Regions from separate parts of the Mesorhizobium sp. AR10 genome, predicted to be linked through region 2. Evidence: riboswitches for the same ligand, from Rfam matches in the RefSeq annotation. Region 2 holds a riboswitch; each other region holds the start of a gene.

Region 1 (3,947 bases), on a different replicon from region 2:
CGTGACGAGGTCCGAAATCTCCGCGACTTCCGGGACACGTGGTGAGTGAATGTCGTAGACTCCGGGACCGATTTCGTTCGGATATTTGGAGCTCGTGAAGGCGTCCAGCAGTTCCATTTTCGAGCGCGACGTCTCAATCGAAATTACATCCGCGTCCATTTCGGCGATCGCGTCGATGATCTCGTTGAATTCCGAATAGCACATGTGAGTATGGATTTGGGTCGCGTCCTTTACACCCGTTGAAGCGAGCCGGAAGCATTCGACGGCCCAGTCGAGATAGACTTTCCAGTCGGACTTGCGCAGTGGCAGGCCATCGCGAAACGCGGCCTCGTCGATCTGGATCATCCTTGCGCCGGCTCTTTCAAGGTCCGTCACTTCATCGCGCATGGCGAGCGCGATCTGGCGGCAGGCTTCGGAGCGAGGTACGTCGTCGCGAACAAAAGACCAGTTAAGAATGGTCACTGGGCCTGTGAGCATTCCCTTCACCGGCTTTTCCGTCAGCGACTGGGCAAATTGCCACCAGCGCACCGTCATCGGATTGGGCCGCGATACGTCGCCGAAGATGATGGGAGGGCGCACATAGCGGGAGCCATAGCTTTGCACCCAGCCATGCTGGGTGAAGGCGAGGCCAGACAGCTGCTCGCCGAAATGCTGCACCATGTCGTTTCGTTCGAACTCACCGTGCACCAGCACGTCCAGGCCGATCTCCTCCTGCCAACGGATAGCAGCCTCGGTCTCCTTCTTCAGGAAGGTCTCGTAATCGACATAGCTCAGCAAGCCCTTCGCATGAGCGGAGCGCGCCTTGCGCACCTCCGGCGTCTGCGGGAAGGACCCGATGGTCGTCGTTGGGAATGGCGGCAGGCCGAGCGTGCCAGCCTGGACTCTGGAACGCTGGGCAAATGCGCTCTTTCGTTGCTTCATGGCGTCGTCGATGCTGATGATCCGTCCCTCAACGAGCGGATCATGGACCTTTGTGGACGTTGCGCGCGCGGCGGCCGCCTCGGCAGAAGCTTTCAATGCGCCTGCTGCGGCCTCCCTGCCTTCCGACAAGGCCTGGGCCAGCACGACCAGCTCATCGATCTTCTGGGCCGCGAATGCCAGCCAGGATCTGACGTCCACATCGAGCGCGGTCTCCATCCGCAGGTCGATCGGCACATGAAGCATCGAGCAGGAAGGCGCGATCTCGACACGGTCCAGGGGCCAGCCTGCGACGATCGGCTTGATGCGGTCGAGAATCGCAGGCAGGTTCGCGCGCCAGACGTTGCGGCCGTCGATCAAGCCAAGCGAGAGCACCAGATCCTTCGGTGTGAGCCGACCTACCGTCTCCAACTGCTCGGGAGCGCGCACGAGATCGAGATGCAGGCCCGCCACGGGCAGAGAAATCGCGGTCTCGAGGTTGTCTCCCAGCGGTCCGAAATAGGTAGCCAGCATGATCTTCAACTCGGGCGCGGCTTTCGACAGCTGGCCGTAGGCGAACTCGAACGCAGCTCGTTCGTTCGGGTTAAGATCGAGCACAAGCGCTGGCTCATCAATCTGCACCCAGTCGGCTCCCGAGAGCTTTAGCCTGCGCAGGAGTTGCTCGTATACAGGCAGCAGCCGCGGCAGGAGCGCTATCGGATTGAAACCTTCGGCAGGTGATTTTGCCAGCTTGAGGAAGGTGACCGGTCCAAGGATGACTGGGCGTGTGTGAATATCGAGGGCTTTGGCTTCGAGGAAGTGGTCGACCGGTTTCGCAGACAAGAGGGCGAAGGTCTGATCGTCGGTCAGCTCCGGCACCATGAAGTGATAGTTAGTGTCGAACCATTTGGTCATTTCCATCGCGGTTAAGCGGTGCCCCTGAGCCGCATGCTCGTGGCCGGCATGTCCACAACCCGCGGTCTTTCGCGAAGTAGATGTCGAGTGGGACCTCGCCGCCCTTCCAACCGTAGCGGGATGGCACGGCACCGACCATGGCCGCGGTGTCGAGCACATGGTCGTAGAGTGAGAAGTCGTTCGACGGGATTTTTGATACGCCGCGATCTTGCTGCTCCCTCCAACTGGCGGCACGGAGGGCCTTCGCCGTCGTCAGAAGGTCGGCAGCGGAAGATTTTCCGGACCAGTAGCTTTCAAGCGCGAATTTCAGTTCTCGCCTGCGACCGATACGCGGCATACCGAGCGTTGCTACAGGAATCTGCTGAGTGATGGTCATGTCATACCCCGATGGTCGGGCGTGGGGACAAGGAAGGCGCTAGCAGGCCGGCACGAACGCCGGGCTGACCGCGACCATCGAGACACCCCGCCCGTGGACGTTGCTCGCCGTGGCAGGTCTCCTGGCTCGCGGGTCATAACCTCTTCCCGTCTTCCCGAGGCTTTTTGCCTCAGTGACATTGGGCGGTGGGCTCGCCGCTAACAGTTGCGGGGGCAGCGCCGGCATCGCACCGGCTTCCCTCTTAGCTCCGCTGCGGCAGTGCCGTACGGAGAACCACGACACGCAGATAATCACAGTAGTCTACTCTCTTGTCAATACCGCATAAAGAAATGTTTATGTGGTTATGTGATTGCGTCTTTGACTTGTGGGCAATGTTGCCCAAAATCGCTTGGATCGTTATCGTCAGCTGTTGCCTTCCAGGCGCTCCCCGGCAGGCGTGGATGCCGATAAGGGGCCGGCAAATCAGCCAATCACATGATCCCGGCTCTTGAGCGACTTGCGGCAGGCGTCGGCGTCGTGATGATCAAGATCCTGGACTGCTACCGGCAGGTGTCGTCAAAGTTCTGAATTTCGGCAACTTGAAACACAGCGGAAAACCGGCGGATGCGCGTGCGACATTTTGATTTATCCGCCCTCGCCTGGACCGCCTGCATAAGGGGGAGGTGAGCAGCTACTCCTCGAGATGTCCGCCTGACGCAACCCCGCCTGTTCAGCCTCGCGGCGCAGGTTCTGGCGCGGGCGCGGGCCGATCTGCTGGATCACCAATCCAGCCGCCAGTGAGCCAAGGTCGCCGCAGGTCTTGAGGTCGCGGCCTTGCGTGTAGCCATGCAGGAAACCGGCGGCATAGAGGTCGCCGGCGCCTGTCGTGTCGACCAGTTCCCTGATCGCGGTCGCCTGGATAACCACGGTCTCGTCGCCGCGCACGATGACCGAGCCTTTTTCCGAGCGGGTCACGGCGGCAATCCGGCAATCCTTGCGGATCTGCGCCAGCGCCTCGTCGAACGACGATGTCTGGTAGAGCGACTTGATCTCGTGGCTGTTGGCGAAAACGATGTCGACGGTGCCGGAGCGCATCAGGTCGAGGAACTCGTCGCGGTAGCGGTCGACGCAGAACGAATCCGAAAGTGTCATGGACACTTCGCGGCCGGCCGCGTGCGCCAGTTTCGCCGTCTGCCGGATCGCTTCCTTGGCGCGCGGCGGGTCCCACAGATAGCCCTCGAAATAGGTGACCTTGGCGCCAGAGGCCTTGTCGGCCTCGACATCCTCCGGCCCGAGCTCGACGCAGGCGCCGAGATAGGTGTTCATCGAGCGTTCGCCGTCGGGGGTGACGAAGATCATCGAGCGCGCCGTCGGCGGCTCGCCCTTGAGCGGCCTGGTGTCGAAGGCGACGCCCTGCGCATGGATGTCGTGCGCGTAGATATCGCCCAGCGCATCGTTCGAAACCTTGCCGAAGAAGGCGGCGCGGCCGCCGAAGGAGGCGACGCCGGCCGCCGTGTTGCCGGCGCTGCCGCCGGACGCCTCGATCGCCGGGCCCATGCGGCTGTAGAGCAATTCGGCGCGCCGGGTGTCGATGAGGTTCATCGCGCCCTTGATGATGCCGTTGGTCTCGAGGAATTCCTCGTCGCACTGGGCGATGATGTCGACAATGGCATTGCCGATGCAAAGCACGTCATAATCCGGCATCAATGTCTCCGCTCAACGGTCCGCTTGGAATGGACTTTCCGCATGGCGATCGATCCGGCGTCGGCCCTTGCGCGCC
Region 2 (3,947 bases):
TCGCGGCTCGTGTCTGAAAATCAGCCGGCGAGTATACGCTCGATCGCCGGGCGGTTCAGCCCCTTCAGGCCGATGACGACGAGGCGCGAGCGGCGGTCGTCGTCGGCGGTCCAGGCGCGGTCGTAGTAGTGATTGACGCGCGGGCCGACGGCCTGCAGCAAAAGCCGCATCGGCTTGCCGCCGACATCGATGAAACCCTTGACGCGCAACACGTTTTCTTCTTCGGCTGCGGTGGCGACGCGCTTTGCCAGCTCGTCCGGATTGGCGATCGAGGGAATGTCGACGATGAACGTGTCGAAGTCGTCATGCTCGTGGTCGAACGCGCCGTCATGATGGGACTTGCGGTTCTCGATGTCGTCCTCGACGGCGAGACCGAGCCCAAGCAGTACGGAGGGATCGACCTTGCCATGCGAAGTCGGCACGATCCTCACGGCGCGGGCGGAGTGCTCATTGATGATGGCATTGGCGCGGGCCGTGCCGGTTGCGTCCATCAGGTCGCTCTTCGACAGGATGATCAGGTCGGCGCAGGCGATCTGGTCCTCGAACACTTCCTCGACCGGATCGTCATGGTCGAGTGTGTCGTCCTTGGCACGCTGCGCCTGCAGGGCGTCCATGTCGTTGGCGACGCGGCCTTCGGCCAGCGCCGGTCCGTCGACCACGGCGATGACGCCGTCGACTGTCACCCGGCTCTTGACCGACGGCCACTGGAAGGCCTGGACCAGCGGCTTGGGCAGTGCCAGGCCGGAGGTTTCGATCAGGATGTGGTCGACCCTCGGCGTCAGCGACAGGATCTGGTCCAGCGCCGGGACGAAATCGTCGGCGACGGTGCAGCAGATGCAGCCATTGGCCAGTTCGACGATGTTTTCCTCGGGGCAGGTGTCGATGCCGCACCCCTTGAGGATCTCGCCGTCGATGCCGATGTCGCCGAATTCGTTGACGATGATGGCCAGCCGCTTGCCCTTGGCGTTCTCAAGCAGATGGCGGATCAGCGTCGTCTTGCCGGCGCCGAGAAAGCCGGTGACGACGGTGCAGGGAACGCGGGAAACGGAAGCGGGCATGGTCAGTCCTTCAGCGTGTCGAGGGGAGGGATGCGGGCAACGAGGCCGCGCTTCAGGGATTCGGGACGGCCGCGCCATGGAATGAGGCCGTCGGTCGAGGTGGCGAAGAGCTTTGCGGCGGTGACGAGGTCGGCGCCGCTTGTCGCGGTCAGGTCGCCGAAGACATAGCTCCAGCAGCCGTCGCGCAGGATCGCAGCGCTCAGCCGGCGTTTGCAGTTGCCAAGGCATTCGACGCTGCGGATGCGGATATTGTCGCCGGAAACGGCGCGGCGTGTGTCCTGCGCGAGCAGTTCGCCGGCACGGGGATGGGCGTCGGAGCCGGTCTCGTCGCGGCAGGAGGCGCAGACGATGACGGTGACACCGGCCAAGGCATCGCTGTCGCCGGACAAAGCGTCCGCTGTCTCAGCCGAAAAACTGCTGTCGCGTTCCAAATCAGGCTCCTTGCCCGGAAAACCCGCCAGGCGATCGGATTCTTTTTGTCCTAGACGGCAGGTCTCCTGGCTCGCGGGTCATCGCCTTGGGTGCCGCCTTCCCGGGAACATCCCAGTGGTTTTCGGCCAAGGCTCTTCGCTTACAGTTGCGGGGACAGCCGCGGATTTGAGACCGAGATCCCGCACCGCATTCCCTCTTGGCTCCTCCCATTGAAGAGAAGAGACCGTCTGGACCGGATTTAGGCTTGTGGGTGCAGGCGTGTCAACGCATGGTTACGACACGGCGATGTCGGCGAGGGGCTGCCCAAGATCTCCGGCAGGCGTCACCTCCATGCGTTCAAGCCCGAGCCAGCTCTGCATCAGCTTCAGTTCCTCGAAGAGCTGAGCGGCGGTTTCTGAAGGCGCGCCGGTCTCGGCGTAGGCGGCGTGGACGCGCAGCACGCTGGCTGGCCGGTCGGCCTTGAGGTCGACGCGCGCGACGATCCTGTCGCCGAGCAGGAACGGCAGCACATAATAGCCGTACTGGCGCTTTTCGGCCGGGGTGTAGATCTCGATGCGGTAGCGGAATTTGAACAGGTTTTCCGTGCGCGTCCGCTCGAAAACGACCGGATCGAACGGGGCAAGCAGGGCGCGCGCCTCGATCCTGCGCGGAAAGCGCGCATCCTTGTGCAGATAGGCCTGCTTGTCCCAACCCTCGACGCGCACCGGCAAAAGCTCGCCGGTCTCGACCAGTTCCTCAAGGCGGCCCTTCATATCAGCCGGCGACAGGCGGAAATAATCGCGCAGGTCGCTCGCTGTCGCCACGCCATGGGCGCGGGCCGAGATGCGCAGCAATTCGCGATGCGCGTCCTCGGCGACGGGAACCGGCAGGTCGAGGATCACTTGTGGCAGCACACGCTCGGGCAGATCATAGAATCGTTCGAAGCCCCGGCGTTGGGCCGTGGTGATGCGTCCGGCCCAGAACAGCCATTCGAAGGCATGCTTGGCATGGCTCCAGCCCCACCAGCCGCCTGAGCCTTTCTGGCCTTCGAGCGCGGAAGCGGCGATCGGGCCGCGATCGACGACCTCGCGGTAGATCTCTTCGATATAGGCGGCGTGGTCGCGCCCCCACTTGGCAAGGCCGAGATACATCTCGTCACCGCGCTCGGCCCGCTGCATGCGCCAGCGCATCAGCGGCCAGGTCTCGACCGGCAGGAAGGACGCCTCGTGCGCCCAGTATTCGAAGACCGTGCGCTTGCGGGTCACGGCGGCATTGTCGAGCAGCGAGAGCGGGTAGGGGCCAAGGCGCGAGTAAAGCGGCATATAGTGCGCGCGCACCACGGCACTGACGGAATCGATCTGCAGCAAGCCGGTGCGGGCCAGCACACGGCCAAGATGCCGCCGGTCAGGCGTACCCGTTGGGCGGGCATCACTAAAACCCTGGGCCGCAAGCGCGATGCGGCGGGCCATGGCGAGCGAGATTTTTTCCTTCATGCAGACGGAACTCTGATGATTTTCGGACAAATGGAGCCAGTGATTCCGCGTCATGCTAGCAGGGTTTTGGCGGGAACCATGTCAGGAGAGAAAAGTGGAGTAAAAAGTGAAGGAAATCAAACAGGAGCGGAACGGACCAGTTTCTCTTGATGTGCCGTCCAGCACCGTCTTTTGAACAAGGTTTGACTTGCTTCGCCGAAAGCGCTGCGCTAACCCTCGCCGCGTTGCAGCATAGGCACTTAAAACGGTTCAGCGGTTAATCTGTCACGCTTCCGCATTAGGGTTCGTTGCTGTAATCAGAGTGGATTGGCCGCCAACGGAAAGCTGCTGCATGAGCGCACTTTTGACTTCGTATCTGCCCATCGTCCTGTTCATCGGCGTGGCGCTGGTCGTTGGCCTTGCGCTGCTTGTGGCCCCGTTCCTGGTAGCCTACCGCAATCCCGACCCGGAAAAGCTTTCCGCCTATGAGTGCGGCTTCAACTCGTTCGATGATGCCCGCATGAAGTTCGACATCCGCTTCTATCTGGTGTCGATCCTGTTCATCATCTTCGATCTGGAAGTGGCCTTCCTGTTTCCGTGGGCGGTGTCCTTCTCGAAGATCGGCATGCTCGGTTTCTGGTCGATGATGGTGTTCCTGGCGGTGCTGACCATCGGCTTTGCCTATGAATGGAAAAAAGGAGCGCTGGAATGGGATTGAGCGACAGTTCCGGCACGCTCGTCGCGCCGAAGCCCAAGGGCCTCATCGACCCCAACACCGGCAGGCCGGTGGGGTCCGACGACCCGTTTTTCCTCGAAATCAACAACGAGCTGGCCGACAAGGGCTTTCTCGTCACCTCCACCGAGGCGCTGGTCACCTGGGCGCGCAGCGGCTCGCTGATGTTCATGACGTTTGGTCTTGCGTGCTGCGCGGTCGAGATGATCCATACCTCGATGCCACGCTATGACTCGGAGAGGTTCGGTGTCGCTCCTCGCGCGTCTCCGCGCC
Region 3 (3,947 bases), 1.3 Mb from region 2:
TGTCTTCGCCGGAATCGTAGAGAAACACCCGCGTTCCCTTGTGTTCGCCGACCTTGGCCGTGATGTCGGCCAGTTGCGTTTTCCAGCCCGAGACGAGCTTTTCGGCTTGGCCTTCCTTGCCGAAGATCTTGCCCAGTTTTTCGACGTCGCCATAGAGCAGGTCCATCGAGGCGGCGGGGCGGTCCTTGTCGAGATGGACGCAGCTTTCCGTCAGTACCAGCGTCTTGATGCCGTGCGGGGCCAGCGTGTCGGGTGTCACCTCGCCGCCGGGCTTCATGCCGTAGTACCAGCCGGCGAAGAAGAAATCGGGCTCTACCGCGACGAGGTTTTCGAGCGTCGGGTACTTTGGCGCCAGTTCCGGGATGGAGCCCTGCTCGGCCTTGAATTCGGGACCGACCTTGTACCAGCCGGTGATGCCGGTCAGACCGACGATCGACGGCTGCAGCTTCAGCGCAAAGGCCATCTCGGCCATGTTCAAATCGTGGATGACGGCGCGCTTTGGCGCCGCATCGAAGGTCAGCGGCGTGCCGCAACTGTCGACGGTGACCGGGAAGGCGAAGGCGGTCGAAGCCAGCAATGAGAAGGCAAGAGACAGGGCGAGGCGTTTCACGGGCGGTGCTCCTTTGTTGAACGAGTTATTGATCAGGATGGCGACGAGGTGCGGTTTGGAATGTCGAAGATCGTGAGTTCGCGGTCTTCAGTCGGATGGCGCAGCCGCAATACGTCGACGCCGAAAATCTCGCGGATCAGCTGCTGGGTCAGCGCCTCGTTCGGTGCGGCAAGCGCGTGCAGGCGGGCCCGGCTCATCACCGCGACCCGGGTGGCAAATGGCGCCACCAGCGACAGATCATGCAGCACCGCAATCACCGTCATGCCGAACCCGGCCACCAGTTCAAGAAGCTCGCTGCGGGCGCGCGGATCGAGATGGTTGGTCGGCTCGTCGAGGAACAGGATTCTCGGCTGCTGGGCGATGGCGCGCGCCAGCTGGGCGCGCTGGCGCTCGCCGCCGGACAGCGAGCCGACGGTGCGGCCAAGCAGCGGCAGCAGGCCGGTTCTGCGAAGCGCGTCGACGACAATGTCGCGGTCCTCGTGCCTGCGGCGCAGGCCGGCATGCGGGACCCGGCCGAGCTCGACATAGTCGATCACGGCAAGCCGCGGGTCAGGCTGATCGGTCTGGCCGACGACGGCGATGTGCAGCGCGCGCTCGGCGGTCGAAATCCTGTCCAGGCGGCGGCCGAGAAACCGCACCTCGCCTGTGCTTGGCTGCAGCGCGCCGGACAGCATGCGCAGCAGCGTCGTCTTGCCGGCGCCATTGGGGCCGATGATGGCAAGGCGATCGCCCGCCGCCACCGAAAGGCTGACCGCATGGACCAGGTGCTGGCCATTCGCCGTCACAGTCAGTTCGCGTGCTTCGAGAAGGCGCGCGGTCATCGCTTGCTCCCCGACGGATTGCCCGGGATGCGCGCCAGTGTCTTGCCCGCCAGTCCAGCCGGACGCTGTCCGGAGTTGCACCAGCCGTCAGCAAGCGAGCGGTAGAGCTTCGCAAATTCGATGAGATCGGCGGCATCGACCCCGGCGTCGATGGAGCCGAAGAGATAGGAGGCTTTGCCATCCGCCTGGAAGGCGACGGTCAGCGGCCGCGCGCAGCCCGCCATGCAGTCGATGGCTTCGACCGCATAGTCCGGAGCGCTCTCGTCAGGCGCCGAGAGCCGGGCCGCCAAATCGGCGCACAGCTCTTCGCCTGACCTGACCCCGGTCACGAGATCGCGGCAAAGCGTGCACACAATGATGCGATGGAGTGCCTTTGAGGCGTCCAACTTTTCCGTCACTTTCCAAAACTGGCGACGGAAGGATGCCCTGGCAAATCGGCCGACAAGACCGAAATCCACGTCTCCTCCCGGCACACCCCGTCCGGTCAACTCATGCTGATGGCAGGTCTCCTGGCTCGCGGGTCTTTGCGCCATCCTGCCTTCCCAGCCTTGCCGGCCAGTGGCTTTTCGGATTTTGCTCGCCGCTTACAGTTGCGGGGGCAGCCACGGCCTCGACCCGAAGCGGGTCTCACCGTGTTCCCTTTTCACCCCTCGCCTTTCGACTCGGGGACCATCATTTTTCCACCCTAGATTTCACCCGACTGCGTCGCAATGATTTTTTGATCGAGCTTGCAGGCTTCGGTTCGCTTCGACATGATTATGTAATAACATAACGTATCAAGTGCCGTCGCATGCTGTCAACACCAGCGGCCAATGTTCCAGCTTCAATTTCCCTCGATGCCCACTTCCAGGCGCGTCGACAGGCCGGCGCGTTGGCGGTCGGGCGCCAAAAGCATCGGAAAATTTTCAGAATCCGATCGGGATTTCACGCGCCTGAGAGTCCAATAAGATCGTGCTGGTGAGGAAGGGTGCTGGTCTCTGAGAACGGACAACGCTCCTTGCAATCGCATATCAAGCGCCCGGTTCTTCTCCAGCCAACGGGATCTTCGGCTGCTACGCCCTTCCCCGGCGCAGGCCGCAACATTGGTTATGGAGACAACATGACACTCTTCCACCACAGGCGAGGAAAGCATCGTCTCGTCGCCGCATCCGTGGCTGCACTTGCCTGCGCCGCAGCGGTCGTCTGGTATGGCGCAAAGGGCGAGGCCGCGGCGGTCGAACCGGACGTGCCCGAAGCCAAGCTTGTCAGGGCCATGGCAGTGAAACCTGCGCCGCAGGCCGATGAGCGCATCGCCATCGGCGAAGTCCGGCCGCAGCGCGAAAGCGACCTCGGGTTCCGGCTGTCCGGCAAGCTGGTGCAGCGCATGGCAGAAGTCGGCCAGTCGGTCCGCAAGGGTGAGGTGATCGCCCGCATCGAAGACCAGGACTATCGCAACCGGCTGCGCAGCGCCGAGGCCGACGTCGCCGCCGCGCAGGCAGTGCTCGTCGAAGCAAGTGCGGCCGAGGCCCGCATCGGAGCCCTTCTCGCCAAGGGCTTTGCGACACGGGCCAACTACGATGCGACGCTGAAGAGCCTGCGTTCGGCCGAAGCAAAGCTGGACTCGGCAAGGATCGGCTTCGAAATGGCCAAGGACCAGCTCGCCTATACCGAGCTGCATGCCGATTTCGACGGCGTGGTGACGGCGACCGGCGCTGAAGCCGGCCAGGTCGTCAATGCCGGGCAGATGGTGGTGCGGGTCGCCGACCCTGCTGCCCGCGACGCCGTCTTCGCCATCGCCGAAGCAGCCTTCTCCAATGGCGGGGATGCAAGGCAGCCCCTTGAAATCAAGGTCTCCCTGCTGAGCAATCCAGCGATCGCGACAATCGGCATCATTCGCGAGGTCTCGCCGATGGCCGACGCCGCGACGCGCACGTTCCAGGTCAAGGTCGCGCTGCGCAGCGCGCCGGACGAAATGCGCTTCGGCAGCAGCGTCGCCGGCCGCGTCAACACGATGACCGCCCCTGTCGTGGTCCTGCCGGGAAGCGCGCTTTTCGACAAGGACGGCAAGCCTGCCGTCTGGGTGGTGGCCGCGTCCTCGACCCTGGAACTCAAGCCTGTCGTCATTGCCCGCTACGAGACCGACCGCGTCATTGTCAGCGACGGCCTTGCCGAAGGCGAAATTGTCGTCACCGCCGGTGTCAACCGGCTGCGCGAACACGAAAAGGTTCGCCTCACCGAAGGAGCAAACAAATGAACGCCTCGCAGACTGAAGTGCTGATTGCCGGCGCCGGGCCAACCGGACTGACGCTTGCGCTGTGGCTCACCCGCCTCGGCGTCCAGGTGCGCATTTTCGACAAGGATGCAGGCCCGGGCGAAACCTCGCGCGCGCTGGCCGTCCAGGCCCGCACGCTGGAATTTCACCACCAGATCGGCATCGTCGACGACGTGCTCGCCGCCGGCGTCAGGGTCGAGCAGCTCACCGTGCGCACGCCGGCCGGCGTCGCCGCCAGGCTGCCACTCAGCGATTTCGGTCGCGG

What was found. Region 2 has a riboswitch for cobalamin ahead of LHFGNBLO_RS20035 (DUF1636 family protein). Riboswitches for the same ligand answer to the same signal wherever they lie in the genome.
Region 1: linked by a shared signal. The riboswitch ahead of metE (5-methyltetrahydropteroyltriglutamate--homocysteine S-methyltransferase) and the one ahead of LHFGNBLO_RS20035 (DUF1636 family protein) in region 2 are both predicted to bind cobalamin.
Region 3: linked by a shared signal. The riboswitch ahead of LHFGNBLO_RS26615 (DUF1636 family protein) and the one ahead of LHFGNBLO_RS20035 (DUF1636 family protein) in region 2 are both predicted to bind cobalamin.

The regions. Positions count from the first base shown of each region.
Region 1 is NZ_CP080523.1:574,254-578,200, forward strand. Features, by position in the region: partial or broken gene metE (5-methyltetrahydropteroyltriglutamate--homocysteine S-methyltransferase) at 1-2,188, opposite strand, end outside; cobalamin riboswitch at 2,282-2,481, opposite strand; partial or broken gene LHFGNBLO_RS02720 (adenosine kinase) at 2,885-3,871, opposite strand.
Region 2 is NZ_CP080524.1:3,424,251-3,428,197, forward strand. Features, by position in the region: gene LHFGNBLO_RS20025 (cobaltochelatase subunit CobN) at 1-1, opposite strand, end outside; gene cobW (cobalamin biosynthesis protein CobW) at 21-1,058, opposite strand; gene LHFGNBLO_RS20035 (DUF1636 family protein) at 1,061-1,489, opposite strand; cobalamin riboswitch at 1,528-1,733, opposite strand; gene LHFGNBLO_RS20040 (winged helix-turn-helix domain-containing protein) at 1,763-2,962, opposite strand; gene LHFGNBLO_RS20045 (NADH-quinone oxidoreductase subunit A) at 3,294-3,659, shown strand; gene LHFGNBLO_RS20050 (NuoB/complex I 20 kDa subunit family protein) at 3,650-3,947, shown strand, end outside.
Region 3 is NZ_CP080524.1:4,754,360-4,758,306, forward strand. Features, by position in the region: gene LHFGNBLO_RS26605 (ABC transporter substrate-binding protein) at 1-610, opposite strand, end outside; gene LHFGNBLO_RS26610 (ABC transporter ATP-binding protein) at 643-1,431, opposite strand; gene LHFGNBLO_RS26615 (DUF1636 family protein) at 1,428-1,889, opposite strand; cobalamin riboswitch at 1,913-2,120, opposite strand; gene LHFGNBLO_RS26620 (efflux RND transporter periplasmic adaptor subunit) at 2,531-3,664, shown strand; gene LHFGNBLO_RS26625 (FAD-dependent monooxygenase) at 3,661-3,947, shown strand, end outside.